2 regions of the Microbacterium oleivorans genome follow, and region 2 is predicted to be linked to the other one. Evidence: predicted binding sites of a transcription regulator. Region 2 holds the regulator's gene; the other holds the start of a gene.
The links. The regulator LexA, encoded in region 2, represses DNA repair genes until DNA is damaged. The targets are predictions, from matches to a motif close to TCGAACANNTGTTCGA.

Region 1 (5,329 bases), 520 kb from region 2:
ATGCCGCGTGGCTGCATGTAGATGTCGGCGGGCGCGTTCTGCAGGTGCATGATGACCAGCCCCGTGTCGAGACCGTCGGAGCCGTCCTGGATGGCGACCTTCACGCGCGTGGCCTTCGCCTGCCCCTGCTCGAGGAACTCGGCGACCCACTCCTCGAGGAGGGTCTTGGTCCTCACCGGGACACGCGGTGCATCTTCTGACATCAGCAGGAATGATGTCACACATCGAACCAGTTCGCCTGGGTTTTCGCAGTGTTTTCCTCGACGGTCACGAACTACCTGCGACATGTCGACCCGGCGCCCGCCCGGACGCGGCCGGGTGGTTTCAGCCCTGCGGCTCGGGAACCATCCGCAACCCGTCGGCGCTGTTGGCCGACTCCATCAGAGCGTCGACCCAGCGGGGGTTGATCTGCGGCTGGCGGCTGCCGGCGAACTGGAACTGGACCGAGATGGTGGGGTGCAGCCAGAAGTCGCGACGGCTCGTGCCGTGGGGTGAGCTCGTCTCGAACATCAACGGTTCTCCGCGGCGGAGTTTGGTCATGACGACCAGACGCAGGTGCGCCAGCGCACGGTCGTCGATCTCTACCGCGTTCGCGGCGTTGTCGTAGAAGAATCTGCCCACCGGGTCAGCCTAAGCCGCAGCGCCGACAGTGTCCGCGCTGCGCTCGAAGGCGAGCCCGATCCGACGCATTAGCGCGGACCGCTGCTGCGCGACGCGGCCGTGGCCGGGAGGGGCGCAGGACCGAGTGCACCGAGGCAGAACGTCGTCCGTCGCGGATGGCATCGCGTCGCGGACGACCGATGTCGCGCATGGCGACGCTTTCACGGAGGACCACGTCGCGGAAGCCCGATGTCGCTGAAAGAAACGCGTCAGAAGGGCGGTCGCGCGTCGGGTGGTGCGCCGGCGCCTCGGCCGGGTGGGCCGGACGGGCCGGTTGGTGCGGATGGTGGTGTGGCAAGTTCTGGTGTGAAGCAGACCGCGGGGATGGGGATGTCTTCTCGGTAGACCCTGCCGTGGGGTGAGGTCCACACGAGCACCCCGCCGCCGGCCTGTTCCACCCGCCAGCTGGTGAATTGCTTCATGGAGTGGTGTCGTTGGCAGAGGTGGGCGAGGTTGTAGATGTGGGTGTGACCGCCCAGGGCGTGGTCGATGGTGTGGTCGATCTCGCATCGGATCGCGGCTCTGCGGCAGCCGGGGAACCGGCAGTGCTGGTCGCGGGTCTGCAGCAGCCGCCGCATCGCGGGCAATGGCCGGTAGGCGTCGGTTTCGACCGGTGTGCGGGTGATCGGGTCGATGAACATCCGGTCCCATGTCGCCGTCTGTCCGGCGAGTTCCCGGACCGTGTCGGCGTCGACCAGTCCGGTGCCGATCGCTTCTGCGGGGTGTTCGTCGTTGCCGGTGAGGGTGTCGGCGGTGATCACGACCTGCACTTTCGCGCGGATCGCCCCGAGGGCGCCACGCCCGTCCACCCCGGTGGTCGGGTCGATGACGGGTGCACCACCGAGGACGAGGTCCGAGAGAACATCCGCGCGGAGCTGATCCATCGTCCGGGTGTCAGGGGTAGGGGCAGCGGCACCGGCATCTCGTTCGGCATCCACTCCGAACGCGGCGCCATCGCTGACGCCCGCGCCACCCACCGCGCCCGCACCGCCCGCCTGCGCGCCAGCGCCCGCGCCGTCCACCGCGCCGGCGCCATCCACCGCCACGGCATCCGCCCGGGCGTCCTTCACCGACTGCGCCATCTGCGTCAACCGGTCGTAGATCCCCGCCGCGATCACCATCGGCACCGTCGCCGACAGATCCGCCATCCCATCCACCCCCGGCGACAACCGCACGCACCGCCCGGCGGCGGCCTCCCGGTGACGCTCCGAGAACGACCGCGGGTGCATCCGCTCCGCCAGGTTCTGCAACGCCCCGGCCACCCGCGTCGCGATGTCCCGCTGGCACACGACCACCGCAGCCTGATCGAACTCCGACCGCACCTCCTCCGGCACCACCCGCCCGACCTTCACCACCACATCGACGTGCTCGCGCGTGACGAGGCGCTGCTCCCACGCCGCGAACATCGCCGGGTACTCATCCACCACCGTCATCGCGTGGTCGATCTCCCACTGCACCCGCCGGTCACCCCGCCGGGCCATCCCCGCCGCCTCCGCGGCGACCGACCGCAGCTCCATGTCGGAGGCCATACCCCGCACGCCGTCGCGACGCGCTTCTCGCAGCGCGGACCGGCCGAGCTGGGCCAGCGCACGCACCGAGGCGATCTCAGCGGTACGCGCCAGCATCAACGCGTGGGCGAACTCCGCGAACGCCGCCGCGTGCGGCGCCCCGCCTGCCACCTCGTCGCCTCTGCCGCCGTTCGCTTGCATGTTCTTATTCTCGCAGAACCCACCGACACCCCAATAGAACATATCTACGTACTGCGAACTCTACCGCGAGGCACCGATGGGGAGGAGCGTGCGCACCACCCCGCCCCGCCACCCCGAGCCACCCGCGCACCGCCCCGAGCCACCCCGCACCGCCACCCCGAGCCACCCGCGCACCGCCCCGCACCACCCGCGCCCTCGCCGCGCCCGCCGCGCTGCGCTCGCGACGCCGGCCCCGACAGTCGCGCTCAGTGGCCGCCGACGACGTTCCCGGTGAGGCGCGCGTGCAGGGCGGACGCCGTCGCGTTCAGCCCCTCGATCGCGACGGTCTTCCCGTGGCGCTCGTACTTGCTCACGATCGCATCGAGTGCGGCCACGGTCGAGGCGTCCCAGACATGGGACCGGCTCATGTCGATCACGACGCGGTCGGGGTCGTCGAGATACCAGAACTGCGTCGTCAGGTCGTTGCTCGACGCGAAGAAGAGCTCGCCGTCGACGACGTAGTGCGCGGTCGGCGCGGTCGCCGCGGTGTCGACCGTTCTCGTCACGGTCACCACGTGGGCGACGCGGCGGGCGAACATCACCATCGCGGCGAGGACGCCGAGGATGACGCCGATGGCGAGGTTGTGGGTCCACACCGTCGCGACGACGGTGATGAGCATGACGGCTGTCTCGCTCTTCGGCATCCGGCGCAGGGTTCGCGGACGGATGCTGTGCCAGTCGAACGTCGCGACCGTGACGATGATCATGACCGCGACCAGCGCGGCCATGGGGATGATCGCGACGATGTCGCCGAGCGCGAGCACGAGCACGAGCAGGAAGACCCCCGCGAGGAAGGTCGAGATGCGCGTGCGCGCCCCCGACGCCTTCACGTTGATCATGGTCTGACCGATCATCGCGCAGCCGCCCATGCCGCCGAACGCGCCGGAGAGGATGTTGGCGGCGCCCTGGCCGAGGGCCTCGCGCGTCTTGCGCGAGTGCGTGTCGGTGATGTCGTCGACGAGCTTGGCCGTCATGAGCGACTCGAGCAGGCCGACGACTGCCATCGCGAGCGCGTACGGAGCGATGATCTGCAGGGTTTCGAGGGTCAGCGGAACGGTCGGCACGAGGAGCGCCGGCAGGCTGTCGGGCAGCTCGCCCTGATCGCCGACCGTCGGAACCTGCCAGCCGAAGGCGACGACGGCCCCGGTGAGCAGCACGATCGTGACGAGCGGGGCGGGCACGACGCGGGTCACCCGCGGCAGCAGCACCAGGATGAGCAGTCCCGCGATGACCAGCGGCCAGACCAGCCACGGGATACCGGCTCCGAACAGCTGCGGGAGCTGGGCCAGGAAGATGAGGATCGCGAGGGCGTTGACGAACCCGACCATCACCGAGCGTGGGATGAAGCGCATGAGCTTCGCGACGCCGAGGAGGGCGAGGACGATCTGGATGAGCCCGCCGAGGATGACGGTCGCGATCAGGTAGTCGACGCCGTGCTCGCGGGCGACGGGGGCGATGACGAGCGCGATCGCACCGGTCGCGGCGGTGATCATGGCGGGCCGCCCGCCGAGGAAGGCGATCGCGACGGCCATGACGAACGACGAGAACAGCCCGAGTCGAGGATCGACGCCGGCGATGATCGAGAACGCGATCGCCTCGGGGATGAGCGCGATGGCCACGACGAGACCGGCGAGCACCTCGCGGGTCAGGAGTCGGGGGCTGCGCAGCGCCTGCAGCACCGTGGGCTCGATGCGGTGGCGCGACGCGCCGCCCCGTGCGGGAGTGAGAGCGGACACGAGTCCTCCAGGTGGCGTGGCGAGCGGCGGCACGGCGCAGGGCTACCGGCGATGGGACCGCGGACGGGGCGGAGAGGGCGCGGGACGGCGCCGGGTCCAAATCTTACGTAACGTGAGGTTTGCTGTCGAATCACGCTCCCGCCCGACTGTCCCGGCCGGCGATGTCGGGATGCCCGCGGTCAGACGAGTTCGCCGACGAGCCGCCGGATCCGCTCCTGGATGTCGTCGCGGATCGGCCGGACCGCATCGATCCCCTGCCCGGCGGGGTCGTCGAGCTTCCAGTCCTCGTACCGCTTGCCGGGGAAGAACGGGCAGGCGTCGCCGCATCCCATGGTGATGACGACGTCGGAGGCCTGCACCGCCTCGGTGGTGAGGATCTTCGGCTGCTCGGCGGTGATGTCGATGCCGAGTTCCGCCATCGCGGCGACCGCGACGGGATTGATCCGGTCGGCGGGCATCGACCCGGCGGAGCGGACCTCGATGCGGTCGCCCGCGATGTGGCGGAGGAACCCGGCAGCCATCTGCGAGCGCCCGGCGTTGTGGACGCAGACGAAGAGGACGGAGGGCGGGGTGCTGGTCATGACGACTCCGGTCGGTGTTCGGCGGTGAGGGTGGCGAGGAGGGCATCGACGCGGTGGGCGATGTCGTCGCGGATCGCGGCCACGCCCTCCGCAGAGGCGAGGGCGGGGTCACCGACGGTCCAGTCCTCGTAGCGGACGCCCGGGATGATCGGGCAGACGTCGCCGCATCCCAGGGTGACGACGACATCGGCCGCGCGGACGGCGTCGTCGGTCAGGGGCTTCGGGAACCTCGGCTCGTCGGTGTCGGTGATGAGCTCGTCGAGGAGGGGCTGCACATGGGGGTGGATCTCCGCAGCAGGCGTGGACCCGGCCGACCGCGCCACGACGGTGCCGCCGGAACGCTGGTTCACGAGCGCATCCGCGAGCTGCGACCTCCCCGCGTTCGCGACGCAGACGAAGAGGACCTGCGGCCGTCCCTGCGTGCGGTCACGGGTGATGTCGGCGAGTCGCTGGCGGGCGAAGCGGTCGGTGAGGGCCAGCAGGTGGTTTTTCACCCGGGCGGTCTTGGCCAGCGAGGTGTACGACTCGCGCACGATCGTGGCGACGAGACTCGCGTCGAGGTGCGGATACGCGCGACCCCGCGCTTCGGCCAGGCGGGTGAGAG
Region 2 (14,420 bases):
CGAGGCCGCCGACGGCCGGGTCTTCACCCTGACCGACACGGTCGGATTCGTGCGGAACCTGCCGCATCAGTTGGTCGAGGCGTTCCGCTCCACGCTCGAGGAGGTCTCGGGGGCCGATGTCATCGTCCACGTTGTCGACGGCTCGCACCCGGATCCCGCCGCGCAGCTCGCCACCGTCCGTGACGTGATGGGCGACGTCGGAGCGCGCGCGACGCGCGAGCTGGTCGTGTTCAACAAGGCCGACCTCATCGACGACGACACCCGCCTGTTGCTGCGTGGCCTCGAGCCCGAGGCGCATTTCGTGTCGTCGCGGACGGGCGAGGGCATCGACGCGCTCCGCGGCGCGATCGAGGATGCGCTGCCGCTGCCGGCCGTCGAGGTGCGAGCGCTCGTGCCGTACGACCGGGGCGACCTGATCTCGGCCGTCCACGAGAACGGGCTCATCGTCGCCACCTCGCACGAGGAGGACGGCACCGCCGTTCACGCCCACGTCTCGGAGCGTCTGGCCGCCGAGCTCGCGCCCTACGCTCGCTGAGCCCGCCTGCCGCACCGGGGGGCGCAGGGATGCGTGATGCGCCTGCCGGGTCGGCGGCCTCGAGAGGGGCGGGTCAGGCGAGCTCCACGGGCGCGACATCCGGGGTGGCGAAGCCGAAGACCTGACCCAGGAACGCGAGCTCGCTCTCGAGCGCATGGACGATCGTCTCGGTGCGGCGGAAGCCATGCCCCTCGCCCTCGTACAGCACGTAGGCGTGGGGCACGTCCTGAGCCACGAGTGCGTCCCGGATCGCCTCGGCCTGCGCCGGCGGCACGACGGCATCCTCGTCTCCCTGCAGAAGCAGCAGCGGAACGCGGAATCGCTCCGGCCGGCTGAGGGGCGAGCGTTCGATGTAGGTCTCCTCGGCCTCGGGAAGCGGTCCGATGAGGCCGTCGAGGTAGCGGGCCTCGAAGTCGTGCGTCTCCGCCGCGAGGGCTCGCGCATCGCCGACCCCGTAGCGCGAGATCCCGGCGCCGAACACGTCGGTGCCGACGAGGGCGGCGAGCACGGTCCAGCCGCCGGCCGATCCGCCCTCGATGGCGAGTCGGCCCGGGTCGGCGAGGCCGTCGGCGGCGAGGCCCCGCGCGGCGGCCGCGACGTCGTCGACGTCGACGATGCCCCACTGTCCCTTCAGCCGCTCGCGGTAGGAGCGGCCGTACCCGGTCGAGCCGCCGTAGTTGACGTCGAGCACGCCGATGCCGCGGCTGGTGAAGTACGCGGCCTTGCTGTCGGCGGTGCCGCCGACGTGCGAGGTGGGGCCGCCGTGCACCCACACGAGATAGGGCGGCAGCTCGTCGGTCGGGGCGGAGACGCCCGGGTTGGTCGGCGGGTAGGCGAAGGCGTGCACAGGCCCGTGCGGGCCGTCTGTCGTCACCTGCCGGGCGTGGGGGATCCACGCCTCGTCGACATCCGGGGTGCCGCCGCGGACGGCGATGGCCTCACCGCTGTCGAGGTCCACGACCCACAGGCCGGTCGCTCCCGGCATGGTGCCGCTGACGAGCGCGCGGTCGCCGCGCACGTCGTCGATCTGCAGACGAGCGGTGGCTGCGAAGGGGAGGGGGATGGCGCCGCCCTCGCGGTCGATGATCACGAGCTGGTCGGATCCGTGCGTGCGGACGGCGATCACGCGGCCATCGTCGAGTGGCGCGTACCACCGTGTGCCGAGCACCCACAGGCCGCCGCCGGTGTCGGCATCGGCCGGTGACATCGCCACCGGTTCGACGCTCGACGCCGGATCGACGCGGTAGAGGTTCCAGCGGCCGGTCGGCTCGTCGAGGAGCACCAGGTCGCCGTCTGCCGACCACTCGGGCTGCAGCGCCGCCGTGGTGCCGCTCGTGACGTCCCTGACGACGTGCGGTGCGTCGAGGTCCACGACCCGGATGCGCGTACGGTCCCACGGCATGTCGGGGTGGTCCCACGCCACCCACGCGAGGTGCGACCCGTCCGGCGAGAGGGCGGGCTGCGCGACGAAGTCGCTGCCACCGGCGAGCTCGCTCACCGCCGCGACCGGATCGGACGCTGCACCGGAGGAGGCGCCGTCGATGCGGACGATGTGCCGCTCGGGCGTCGCGCCCGGGCGCTCGCGCTCGCGCACGGCGAGCAGCGTGCCGCGTTGCCAGCGCAGCCCGCCGTAGTGCGTGCCGCCGTCCTCCGGCGTCAGGGCCTCGGGTTCGCCGCCCGGCCTCAGGCGACGGATGCGCTGGTCGGACTTGTCGACGAAGAAGAGCACACCGTCGTCCGAGGCGGTCCACGCACCGCCGCCGTACTCGTGCACGCGCGATCGGGCGTTCCACGGTGCGGGGAGCACGGCCTCGACGGAGCCGTCGATCGCCCGACGCATGACGGCGACGCGCCCCGCCTCATCGGGCAGCGACTCTCCCCACCAGATCTCGTCGCCGACGAACGCCGCGCCGTCGAGGCGGAGCGAGGATGCGCTGGCCCAGCGGGCCGTCAGCGGGGAAGGCCAGGAACCGTAGGGAAGCTGCTGCGACATAGCGCCACGCTACGCGAGCGCGGGGCGGGCCACGCCGGACCGCCGTCAGATGGCGCGGAGGACGGCCACGACTTTGCCGAGCACGACGGCGTCATCGCCGAGGATGGGCTCGAAGGCGGAGTTCCGGGGCAGCAGCCACGTGTGCCCGTCGCGCTGGCGAAGCGTCTTGACGGTGGCCTCGCCGTCGAGCATCGCCGCGACGATCTCGCCGTTGTCGGCGGTGGCCTGCGACCGCACGACCACCCAGTCGCCGTCGCAGATGGCGGCGTCGATCATGGAGTCGCCGACGACCTTGAGCATGAACAGCTCGCCCTTGCCCACCAGTTGACGCGGAAGCGGGAAGATCTCCTCCACCTGCTGATCCGCGGTGATCGGCACGCCCGCCGCGATGCGTCCGACGAGGGGCACGAGGGCGGCGTCGCCCAGGGCGGGAGCGGCGTCGGCGGGGTTCTCGGCGGCGCTGCCGGGCAGGTCGATCAGCACCTCCATGGCGCGGGTCTTGCCCGGGTCGCGGCGGAGGTACCCGCTCAACTCGAGCTGGTTGAGCTGATGGGTCACGCTCGAGAGGGACTTCAGGCCGACCGCATCGCCGATCTCGCGCATGCTCGGCGGATAGCCGTTCCGCGCGATCGCGCGCTGGATCACCTCGAGGATCGCGAGCTGCTTGTCGCTCAGATTCTTGCGTCGTCGCGTCTGCGGCTTCTCGCTCATCCGCCGGTCTCCTGTCGTCACGCCCGCCCCCGACCCGATGTCGGAGGTTCGTGGTGGGCTCTCGCTGTCGAAAACGTAGCCCGATCCTGAGCTGCCGGTGCGGAACGCACCGCGTGTCTCTTCGATCGGTATCCGATTTCGAACCCTGGTTGACACCAGATAATATCGAAGATACGTTCGGAACCGAAGTACGCACCCGGATTTCTCCCCGAGAAGCCGTGAGCGAATCTTCCTACCGCTCCAGAGGAGAAGCCATGACCACCATCGATGTCCGCCACGCGCCGTCACCCCGCACGCGCCTGCGCCTGACGCTCCGTGGACGCCGCGCCCTCGTCGCAGTCGCAGCTCTTCCCGCCGTCGTGGCCGTCAGCTTCGCCGTGCTGTCCGGCGGCGGTGCGCTCGCCTCCGACGAGGCCGGCGCGCCCGAGGGTACTTTCGCCACCGTGACGGTGATGTCGGGCGACTCGCTCTGGACCATCGCCGAGGAGGTCGCACCCAACGACGACCCCCGCGACGTCATCGACGCGATCATCCGCCTGAACGCATTGGGCTCGGGTCAGCTCGACGCCGGCCAGACGCTCGCCATCCCGGCGGAGTACGCCGTCGCGAGCTGAGGCCGGACGCCAGGACACGGCGTGTGACGGCATCCGTCGGGGTTCTGCGCCGACGTCCGTCGCCACGCGGCCTAGCATGGGTGGGATGAGCCCGAGTCTGGATGATCTTCCCCTCAGAGACGACCTGCGTGGCCTCACCCCGTACGGCGCCCCGCAGGCTCCGCTCCCGGTGGCGCTGAACGTCAACGAGAACACCCACCCCGTCCCCGAGGAGGTGGCCGACGACATCCTCGACGCCATCGCCCGGGCGCTGCGCGAAGTGAACCGCTATCCCGACCGCGAGTTCACGCGGCTGAGGGAGTCGTTCGCCGATTACCTGGGGCACGGCTTGACTCCGGACCGGATCTGGGCCGCGAACGGCTCGAACGAGGTGCTTCAGCACCTGATGCAGGCTTTCGCCGGTCCGGGGCGCACTGCTCTGGGGTTCGGACCGACGTATTCGATGTACCCGCTGCTCACCCGGGCGACGGGAGCGCGCTACGTCGCGGGGGAGCGCGGCCCTGATTTCACGCTGGATGCCGCCTCCGCCGCGGCCCAGGTCGCCGAGCACCGCCCCGACGTCGTGTTCCTCTGCGCACCGAACAACCCGACGGGCACGCCGCTCGGTCTCGACGTCATCGAGGCCGTCTACGAGGCGGCCTCCGGAATCGTCATCGTCGACGAGGCCTACCAGGAGTTCGCCCCTCGCGAGACCCCGTCGGCGCTGACGCTGCTGGGGGAGCGCGAACGTCTGGTCGTGTCGCGCACGATGAGCAAGGCCTTCGCGTTCGCGGGAGCGCGTGTGGGCTACCTCGCCGCCGACGCCACCCTGATCGACGCGCTGCGGCTCGTGCGGCTGCCCTACCACCTCAGCGCCCTGACGCAGGCGGCCGCGACAGCGGCGCTCTCGCACTCGTCGACCATGCTGCGCATGGTGGACGAGATCGTCGCACAGCGCGACCGGATGTCGGCCACGATCGATGCCCTGGGCTACCGCTCCTACGAGAGCTGGACCAACTTCGTGCTCTTCGACGGCGTCGACGATCCCGCCGCGACGTGGCAGGCGCTGTACGACCGCGGCATCCTGATCCGCGACGTCGGCATCCCGCACGCGCTGCGGGTCACCGCCGGCACGGAGGAGGAGACCACCGCGTTCCTGGAGGCACTGGCCTCGATAGACTCGGAGGCATGACCAGCCCCCGAACGGCCAGCATCCGCCGCGCGACGAGCGAATCGTCCGTCGAACTGGAGCTCGACCTCGACGGCACCGGTGTCAGCACGATCGAGACGACCGTGCCGTTCTTCGACCACCTCCTCACGGCGTTCGCGAAGCACTCGCTCACCGATCTCACCGTGCGTGCCAGCGGCGACACCCACATCGACGCGCACCACACCGTCGAGGACGTGGCCATCGTGCTCGGCCAGGCGCTCCGATCGGCGCTCGGCGACAAGTCGGGCATCTCGCGCTACGGCGACGCGCTGGTGCCGCTCGACGAGGCGCTCGCGCAGGCCGTCGTCGACATCTCCGGTCGGCCGTACCTCGTGCACACGGGCGAGCCCGACGGGTACGAGCACCACCTCATCGGCGGCCACTTCACCGGCTCGCTCGTGCGTCACACCTTCGAGGCCATCGCGTTCAACGCGGGGCTGACCGTCCACGTGTGCGTGCTGGGCGGCCGTGATCCGCACCACATCGCCGAGGCGGAGTACAAGGCCTTCGCGCGGGCGTTCCGGCAGGCCAAGGCCCTCGACCCGCTCGTCCACGGCATTCCCAGTACGAAGGGTGCCCTGTGACCGGCGCCGAGACGGACCGGGGCGCTGCGCCTCTGGTGGCCGTGCTCGACTACGGGTCGGGCAATGTCCACTCCGCGGTCAAGGCGCTCTCGGCGGCGGGTGCCGACGCGCGGCTGACGTCGGACCGCGGTCTCATCCAGGATGCCGACGGTCTCGTGGTGCCCGGCGTCGGCGCCTTCAGCGCGGTCATGTCGGCGCTGCGCGAGAGTCGCGGCGGTGAGCTCATCGAGCGTCGCCTGGCGGGCGGTCGGCCCGTGCTGGGGATCTGCGTCGGCATGCAGGTCATGTTCGACAACGGCGTCGAACGCGGACACGACGCTGCGGGCCTGGGTCAGTGGCCCGGGACGGTCTCCGAGCTCGATGCTCCGGTGCTCCCGCACATGGGCTGGAACACCGTGCGGTCGGGGGCGGGTTCGGTGCTCTTCGACGGCATCGAGGACGAGCGGTTCTACTTCGTGCACTCCTACGGCGCCCAGCAGTGGAGCCTCGAGGTGATGAGGCCGTTCGCCGAGCCGGTGCTGACCTGGTGCGACTACGGCACGCCGTTCCTCGCGGCGGTCGAGAACGGCCCGTTGGCGGCGACCCAGTTCCACCCCGAGAAGTCTGGGGCGGCCGGCATCCGGCTGCTGTCCAATTGGATCGGCGCCCTGCCTGGCCGCTAGTGTCCTCCGTGGCGCGCCCGCGTGGACGGGTGCGTCTTCCTCCACGATCTGGAATGTGATGAACGACTTCGCGTCCACCCCCGAACTGATCCTCCTTCCCGCGGTCGATGTCGCCGACGGCAAGGCCGTGCGCCTGACCCAGGGCGAGGCCGGCAGTGCGACCACCTACGGCGACCCGGTCGACGCGGCGCTCGCGTGGGCCCGACAGGGTGCGCAGTGGATCCACCTCGTCGACCTCGACGCCGCTTTCGGTCGGGGCAACAACGCCGCCGTCCTGCGCAAGGTCATCAAGCAGGTCAAGGGCGTGCAGATCGAGCTGTCCGGCGGCATCCGCGACGACGCCACCCTGGAGGCCGCCCTCGAGAGCGGAGCGTCGCGCATCAACCTCGGCACCGCAGCCCTGGAGAACCCGGAGTGGGCCGCCGACGTCATCGGCCGCTACGGCGACGCGATCGCCGTCGGGCTCGACGTGCGCGGCACGACCCTGGCCGCGCGCGGCTGGACCCGCGACGGCGGCGACCTGTGGGACGTGCTGGAGCGTCTCGAGGATGCCGGCTGCACCCGGTACGTCGTCACCGACGTCACCAAGGACGGCACGCTGCAGGGGCCGAACCTCGACCTGCTCCGCGAGATCACCTCGCGCACCCCCAAGCCCGTCGTGGCGTCGGGGGGCATCTCGAGCCTCGACGACATCGCCGCCCTCCGCGAGCTCGTGCCAATGGGCGTCGAGGGCGCGATCGTGGGCAAGGCCCTCTATGCCGGCGCCTTCACGCTGGCCGAGGCGCTGGATGTCGCCGGAGACTGACGGACCGCACGGTCATGCGGCCGATTCGGCCGGTGTCCCCTGGGAGGGACGCAGCTTCGAGTCGAACCCGCACGCCACCGACGACGGGTCGGCCGACCCGGCGCTGCTCGCCGCCCTCGAAGCATTCCGAGCCGGGTCGGGGGACGCGGTCGCGGTGGTCGAGGCCTACCGGGCCGCGCGTCTGCTGATCCCGCTGGTCCCCGAGAAGGGCGACGAGGGCGTGGGGCCCACGGGCCTGCGCGTCGACAAGACGCAGGAGCTCTCCATCGTCACGGTCGCCGCGCCCGACGGGCGACGTGTGCAGCCGGTGTTCACCTCGGTCTCGGCGCTGTCGAGATGGGATCCGGTCGCACGCCCGGTGCCGGCCGACGGAGTGCGCACGGCGATGGCCGCGGCATCCGACGACACCGACCTCATCGTGATCGACCCGGGATCCGATACGGAGTTCGTCCTTCGCCGCCCCGCGGTGTGGGCGATCGGACAGGGACAGCCGTGGGAACCGGCGCCGACATCGCCTGCGGTGTTCACCGCGTTGCAGGAGAGCATCGGAGGCGAGCTGGCGGTGCTCGACCTGTCGGTCGCGGCGGGCGATCCCGACGCCCGCATGCGCGGGCCCGAGCTGATCGTGCGCCTGCATCTCATCGACGGACTGGACGCCGCGCAGCTCGACACCGTGCTGTCTCGGCTGGCGACGCGTTGGGCGGCCGACGACCGCATCGCGGTGCTCGTGGACTCGCTGACGGTGAAGCTCGTCCGCGCCTCCTGACGCCCGCGGCGCCGGCCGCGTCCGAACGGCGGCCTCAGGTGACGGGACCGGTGTACTTCTCGCCGGGCCCCTTTCCGATCGGGTCCGGGATCGTCGACGCCTCGCGGAAGGCCAGCTGCAGCGACCGCAGGCCGTCGCGGAGCGACCGTGCGTGCATGTCGCTGATCTCGGGGGCGCCGGCCGTGATGAGGCCCGCGAGAGCGTTGATGAGCTTCCGCGCCTCGTCGAGGTCGAGCTGGTTCGCGGGGTCGTCCGCGAGTCCGACCTTCACGGCGGCCGCGCTCATCAGGTGGACGGCCGCGGTGGTGATCACCTCGACGGCGGGCACGTCGGCGATGTCGCGCGTGGCTGCGGAGGCGGCGCGCTCCTGGTCCTCCCACCGCCGGCGACGGGCCTCGTCGTCGGCGTGGGCGGTGTTCTCGGCGGGGTTCGTGTCCACGTGTCGCTCTCTGCTAGACTGTGCGGGCACCGGAGTGTTCTACTCCGGATCGAAAGAGGATCACATCCCACCCGCGCTTGCCGCTCCAGGCTACCGGGTTATGCACTCCGCCCCGTCCGGTTCGCCGCGTACGGGGTAGCCAGGGTGCAGAACACAGAAGCCGACGCCTGTGCGTCGTGCGGGGTGGATGCGATGTTCTTCCGCCCGGGCCGCGTCCTCGCGTCCCGGTGGCCACCACCGCACGAACAGGAGTTCCGCACATCAGCGATCCCCGCACCAACGACCGCATCCGCGTCCCCGAGGTTCGCCTCGTCGGCCCCGCTGGAGAGCAGGTCGGCGTCGTCCGTATCGAGGTCGCCCTGCGTCTGGCGCAGGAGGCCGAACTCGACCTCGTCGAGGTCGCCCCGAACTCGAAGCCGCCCGTGGTCAAGATCATGGACTACGGCAAGTTCAAGTACGAAGCGGCTCAGAAGGCCAAGGAAGCGCGTCGCAATCAGGCGAACACCGTCCTCAAGGAGGTCCGGTTCCGTCTGAAGATCGAGGCGCACGATTACATCACCAAGCTCAAGCGCGCCGAGGGCTTCCTCCAGGCGGGCGACAAGGTCAAGGCGATGATCCTGTTCCGCGGTCGCGAGCAGTCGCGTCCCGAGCAGGGTGTGCGCCTGCTCCGCAAGTTCGCCGAGGACGTCGCCGAGCTCGGAACCGTCGAGTCGAACCCGACCATCGACGGCCGCAACATGGTGATGGTCATCGCGCCGCACAAGAACAAGTCCGAGGTCAAGACCGAGCAGAACGCGCAGCGCGCCGCCAACAAGGAAGCGGCCCGTCAGGCCCGCTCCGGCTCCGACGCCGACGTGGACGCCGAAACCGAAGACGCCGCTCCCGCCTCGGCGGAGTAGCCCCCCGACTCCCGCCCGGCGGGATCCACAACGAAGGAAGAGACATGCCGAAGCAGAAGACCCACTCGGGTGCCAAGAAGCGCTTCAAGGTCACCGGCAGCGGAAAGATCAAGAAGCAGCAGGCGAACCTCCGCCACAACTTCGAAGGCAAGCCCACCAAGCGCACGCGCCGCCTGTCGGCCGACAAGATCCTGGCTCCCGGCGACGCGAAGGTCGCCAAGAAGCTCCTCGGCATCTGAGCGCTGCTGCGCACGAATAGGAAACAAACGAAATGGCTAGAGTCAAGCGGGCAGTAAACGCCCACAAGAAGCGTCGCGTCATCCTCGAGCGCGCCTCCGGTTACCGCGGACAGCGTTCGCGCCTGTACCGCAAGGCGAAGGAGCAGGTCACCCACTCCCTCGTCTACGCGTACCGCGACCGTCGCAAGCGCAAGGGCGACTTCCGTCGCCTGTGGATCCAGCGCATCAACGCCGCGGCCCGTCAGAACGGCGTCACGTACAACCGCTTCATCCAGGGCCTCGGCCTCGCGGGTGTCCAGGTCGACCGTCGCATGCTCGCCGAGCTGGCCGTCAACGAGCCCGCCGTGTTCGCCTCGCTCGTCGCGACGGCCAAGGGCGCTCTGCCCGCGGACGTCAACGCGCCCAAGGCCTGACACACGCAGCGCTCAGCGCACCGCGCGAAGGGGCGTCCTCCCGAGGGAGGGCGTCCCTTCGCCGTATGCTGAAAGCGTGCTGGAGAACCCCCGATCGCCGCGCGTTCGCGCCGTCGCCAAGCTGACGAAGCGCAGCGCTCGTCAGGAGACGGGGCTCTTCCTCCTCGAAGGGCCGCAGGCAGCGCGCGAGGCCCTGGCCTATCGACCGGACACCCTCGTCGAGATCTTCGCGACCCCGAGCGCGCTCGAGCGGCACCCGGAGCTGCGCGCCAGCGCCGACGACGCCGGCCTGGACATCGTCTTCGCGAGCGAGGCCGTCCTCGAGGCGATGGCCGACACGGTCACACCCCAGGGCATCGTCGCGGTCGCGCGCCAATCCCCGACCTCGGTGCGCGACATCTTCGCCGCCGCTCCACGTCTCGTGGCGATCTGCGAAGAGGTTCGCGATCCGGGCAACCTCGGCACCATCATCCGAGCAGCCGATGCCGCCGGTGCCGACGCCATCGTGCTCACCGGGCGCACGGTCGACCCCTACAACCCCAAGGTGGTCCGCTCCACCACGGGATCGCTCTTCCACCTGCCCGTCGCCGTCGGCGTCGATCTCGACGTTGCCGTCGAGCGCGCCCACAGCGCGGGGATGCGGGTGGTCGCGGCCGATGTGAAGGGGGAGGAGTTCCTCGCCCACCGCGGGACCCTCGCCGGGCCGACGGCGTGGCTGTTCGGCAACGAGGCGCGCGGCCTCGAGGATGACGCGCTGGCTCGCGTCGACCTGGCGTTGCGACTGCCGATCTACGGAGCGGCCGAGTCGCTGAACCTCGCCACCGCCGCGAGCGTCTGCCTGTACGAGACCGCCTTCGCCCAGCGCGCGGGCTGATCGCAGCCGGCCAATCCGGGCAGCCGTGTATTCCGATTCTGTTACAGATCGGTGACTCGGCGCCGCAATGGCTGTCGCCGCTCGGGGAGTGCTCATAGTGTGACTTCTTATGACGACTCCCGAAAACCCGGCGCCGCCGACGTCGAACATCACGGTTCGCCGCGGTGATCCTCTCGTCGTGATCGAGGGCGTGCAGAAGCACTACGGCGACTTCCAGGCCCTCAAGGACATCGACCTCACGGTCAACCGCGGCGAGGTCGTCGTGGTCATCGGACCGTCGGGCTCGGGCAAGTCGACGCTGTGCCGCACCATCAACCGCCTCGAGACGATCTCGGAGGGGACGATCTCGATCGACGGCGAGAAGCTGCCCTCCGAAGGCAAGGCGCTCGCGGCGCTCCGCGCCGATGTGGGGATGGTGTTCCAGTCGTTCAACCTGTTCGCCCACCTCACGATCCTCGAGAACGTCACGCTCGGCCCGATCAAGGTCAAGGGCGTGAAGAAGGCCGAGGCCGACAAGCTCGCCCGCGAGCTGCTGGATCGCGTCGGCGTCGGGCACCAGGCCGACAAGCTCCCCGCGCAGCTGTCGGGCGGCCAGCAGCAGCGCGTCGCGATCGCTCGCGCGCTCGCGATGAAGCCGAAGGTCATGCTCTTCGACGAGCCGACCAGCGCGCTGGACCCGGAGATGATCAACGAGGTGCTCGACGTCATGGTCGGCCTCGCCCAGGACGGCATGACGATGGTCGTCGTCACCCACGAGATGGGCTTCGCCCGCAAGGCGGCCGACCGGGTCGTCTTCATGGCCGACGGTCAGATCGTCGAAGAGGCCGTTCCCGAGCAGTTCTTCACCGCGCCCGAGAGCGACCGCGCCAAGGACTTCCTCTCGAAGCTCATCACCCACTAAGCCCCACAACTTCCGCGCTCTGCACCGGGCGCGGATGACCCCAACCCAGGAGGACCACATGCGCAAGACCCGCATCACCGGCGCGTTCGCCGGTGTCGCCATCGCTGCGATCGCCCTGACCGGCTGCAACAGCGGCTCGCCCACCTCGCCCGGCGCGTCCGCCGGCGGCGACGACGAGAGCACAGGCCCCCTGTGGGAGGTCGCATCCGACGTCTCCCTCGAGGGGAGCCCCACCTTCGAGGCGATCGAATCGCGCGACCAGGTGATCGTCGGGGTGAAGGAGGACCAGCCCGGTCTCGGCTTCCTCGACGCCACGACGAGCGAGCGCACCGGCTTCGACGTCGACATCGCGCGCTGGATCGCCGCGTCCCTCGGCTACGACGAGGACAAGATCGAGTTCAAGGCGATTGCCTCGGCGAACCGCGAGCAGGCCATCGTCAACGGTGACGTCGACTACTACGTCGGCACCTACTCCATCACCGACGCACGCAAGCAGCAGATCGACTTCGCCGGCCCGTACTTCATCACCGGTCAGGGCCTGCTCGTCGCCGCCGACAGCGACATCGCGAGCGAGGACGACCTGAACGCCGACACCCGCGTCTGCTCCGCGACCGGCTCCACGCCGATCCAGAACATCAAGGAGAACTACCCCGAGGTTCCCACCGAGGAGTTCGACCTGTACTCGGCATGTGTCGATGCACTCATCAACGGCACCGTCGACGCGGTCACGACCGACCAGGCCATCCTGATCGGCTACGCCGCCCAGTACCCCGACGAGATCAAGGTCGTCGGCGAGCCCTTCAGCGAGGAGCGCTACGGCGTCGGCCTGCGCAAGGGCGATGACGCGTTCCGTGCGCACATCAACGAGCTGCTCACCGACGGCGGCGACGTCTGGCAGGGGATCTTCGACAAGAACCTCGGCCAGTCCGGCATCACCGTCGAGCAGCCCGCGGTCGACGCGTACTGATCCGCTCGGACACATGACCCCGGGGCGGGGGCGCGAGCGTCCCCGCCCCGCACCACCCAAGGAGACGATGTGGGCGTCATCACCGAAAACCTCGACCTGTGGGGCGAGGCGCTCGGCAACACCCTGTTGCTGTTCTTCGCGGGAGGTGCGATCGCGCTGGTTCTCGGCACCCTGGTGGGTGCGATGCGCGTATCGCCGATCCCCGTCGCCCGTGCATTCGGCACGCTCTACGTCAACACGATCCGCAACACCCCGCTCACCCTCGTCTTCTTCTTCTTCGCCTTCGGATACCCGCAGCTCGGGCTGCCGAGCCCCGGATTCACGGTGCTCGGCATCTGGGCGCTGGGCATCTACACCGCGACCTACGTCGCAGAGGTTTTCCGCGCCGGCATCAACACGGTTCCGGTCGGTCAGGCGGAGGCGGCCCGCGCGATCGGCCTCACCTTCGGCCAGGTCATGACCCTCGTGGTGATGCCGCAGGCCTTCCGTTCGGTCGTGCCGCCCATGATGAGCGTGTTCATCGCGCTTCTGAAGAACACGACCGTCGCGGCCGGGTTCTCGGTCGCCGAGCTCGGTGTCATCCGAGCGAATCTCAGCGAGCGCGGCGAGAACGCGCTGATCGTGCTGCTCTGGGTCGCCCTCGTCTTCGTCGTCCTGGTGCTGCTGTTGAGTGCGCTGCAACGTCGCCTCGAGAACAAGTGGAGGATCGCACGATGACTTCCGTCCTGTACGACGTACCGGGGCCCCGCGCGATCCTGCGCAACCGCATCCTCGGGATCGTCACGATCATCCTCGTCGGAGCCGCGATCGGCTTCGTCGTCTTCCGCTTCGCGGAGAGCGGCCAGTTCTCCGCCGAGAAGTGGTACGTCTTCAGCTTCGGCAACGTGTGGCTGGGCATCTTCCGCGCACTCGGCAACACGCTCGCGGCGTTCGGGCTCGCGGCGGTCGGTTCGTTGGTGCTCGGGTTCGTCCTGGCGATCGGTCGTTTGTCGGATCACGCGTGGGTCCGCGTGCCGTTCGGCGTGGTCATCGAGGCGTTCCGCGCCGTCCCCGTCCTGATCTTCATGATGCTGATGTACTACGGACTCCCGACTCTCGGCATCCGGATGGAGCCCTACTGGGCTGTGGTCATCGCGCTGGTCGCATACAACGGTTCCGTGCTCGCCGAGGCTCTCCGCGCCGGCATCGAGTCGCTGCCGCGGGGTCAGAAGGAGGCGGGTTACGCCATCGGCCTCCGCAAGAGCGGCGTGATGCGCCTCGTTCTGCTGCCGCAGGCCGTGCGGGCCATGTTGCCTGTCATCGTGGCGCAGCTGGTGGTGACGCTGAAGGACACCGCCCTGGGCTTCATCATCACCTACCCCGAGCTGCTGTACTTCGCCAAGCAGCTCACGTCGCAGCCGGGGCGGCCCATCCTGCAGGCGGGCATCGTCATCGGTGCGATCTACATCCTCATGTGTCTGCTGCTGTCGTGGTTCGCCAATGTGCTCGAGAAGCGCCTCTCGCGCTCGCCGCGTTCGACCGGCACCACGGGAGGCGGCGCGGCCGCGGTGGATCCGCTGCACCACCCGGTGCCTCCGACCACCGACACGGAGCTGATCGCCGCGCAGAAGGGCATCGGCAAAAACGACTCGAACAGCGCAGGCGAAGCCTGACGCTCCGGCATCCTCCCGGCGGGCCCCTCACGCGCCAGCGGAGGGGCCCGCCGGTCTGTTGTGTATGTGACATTCACTAGACTCGACTCCCGTGTCCGACGCACCCGAGATCACCCCTGACGCGGTCGCCGCGGCGGTGGATGCGGCCCTCGCCGCCATCACCGATGCCGCCTCCAC

Region 1: the regulator LexA is predicted to act here: its motif matches at 2,404-2,419, upstream of HW566_RS11215 (HNH endonuclease signature motif containing protein).

What each region holds. Positions count from the first base shown of each region.
Region 1 covers NZ_CP058316.1:2,351,827-2,357,155, reverse strand. The annotation lists gene HW566_RS11225 (hypothetical protein) at 1-176, opposite strand, end outside; gene HW566_RS11220 (DUF7882 family protein) at 325-621, opposite strand; gene HW566_RS11215 (HNH endonuclease signature motif containing protein) at 870-2,369, opposite strand; gene HW566_RS11210 (SulP family inorganic anion transporter) at 2,615-4,144, opposite strand; gene HW566_RS11205 (arsenate reductase ArsC) at 4,324-4,725, opposite strand; gene HW566_RS11200 (metalloregulator ArsR/SmtB family transcription factor) at 4,722-5,329, opposite strand, start outside.
Region 2 covers NZ_CP058316.1:2,864,136-2,878,555, forward strand. The annotation lists gene hflX (GTPase HflX) at 1-535, shown strand, start outside; gene HW566_RS13585 (prolyl oligopeptidase family serine peptidase) at 609-2,528, opposite strand; gene lexA (transcriptional repressor LexA) at 2,574-3,239, opposite strand; gene HW566_RS13595 (LysM peptidoglycan-binding domain-containing protein) at 3,494-3,853, shown strand; gene HW566_RS13600 (histidinol-phosphate transaminase) at 3,939-5,024, shown strand; gene hisB (imidazoleglycerol-phosphate dehydratase HisB) at 5,021-5,626, shown strand; gene hisH (imidazole glycerol phosphate synthase subunit HisH) at 5,623-6,288, shown strand; gene priA (bifunctional 1-(5-phosphoribosyl)-5-((5-phosphoribosylamino)methylideneamino)imidazole-4-carboxamide isomerase/phosphoribosylanthranilate isomerase PriA) at 6,347-7,093, shown strand; gene HW566_RS13620 (SseB family protein) at 7,077-7,859, shown strand; gene HW566_RS13625 (DUF1844 domain-containing protein) at 7,894-8,298, opposite strand; gene infC (translation initiation factor IF-3) at 8,526-9,197, shown strand; gene rpmI (50S ribosomal protein L35) at 9,242-9,436, shown strand; gene rplT (50S ribosomal protein L20) at 9,469-9,849, shown strand; gene HW566_RS13645 (TrmH family RNA methyltransferase) at 9,926-10,723, shown strand; gene HW566_RS13650 (amino acid ABC transporter ATP-binding protein) at 10,833-11,624, shown strand; gene HW566_RS13655 (glutamate ABC transporter substrate-binding protein) at 11,683-12,591, shown strand; gene HW566_RS13660 (amino acid ABC transporter permease) at 12,661-13,308, shown strand; gene HW566_RS13665 (amino acid ABC transporter permease) at 13,305-14,243, shown strand; gene pheS (phenylalanine--tRNA ligase subunit alpha) at 14,335-14,420, shown strand, end outside.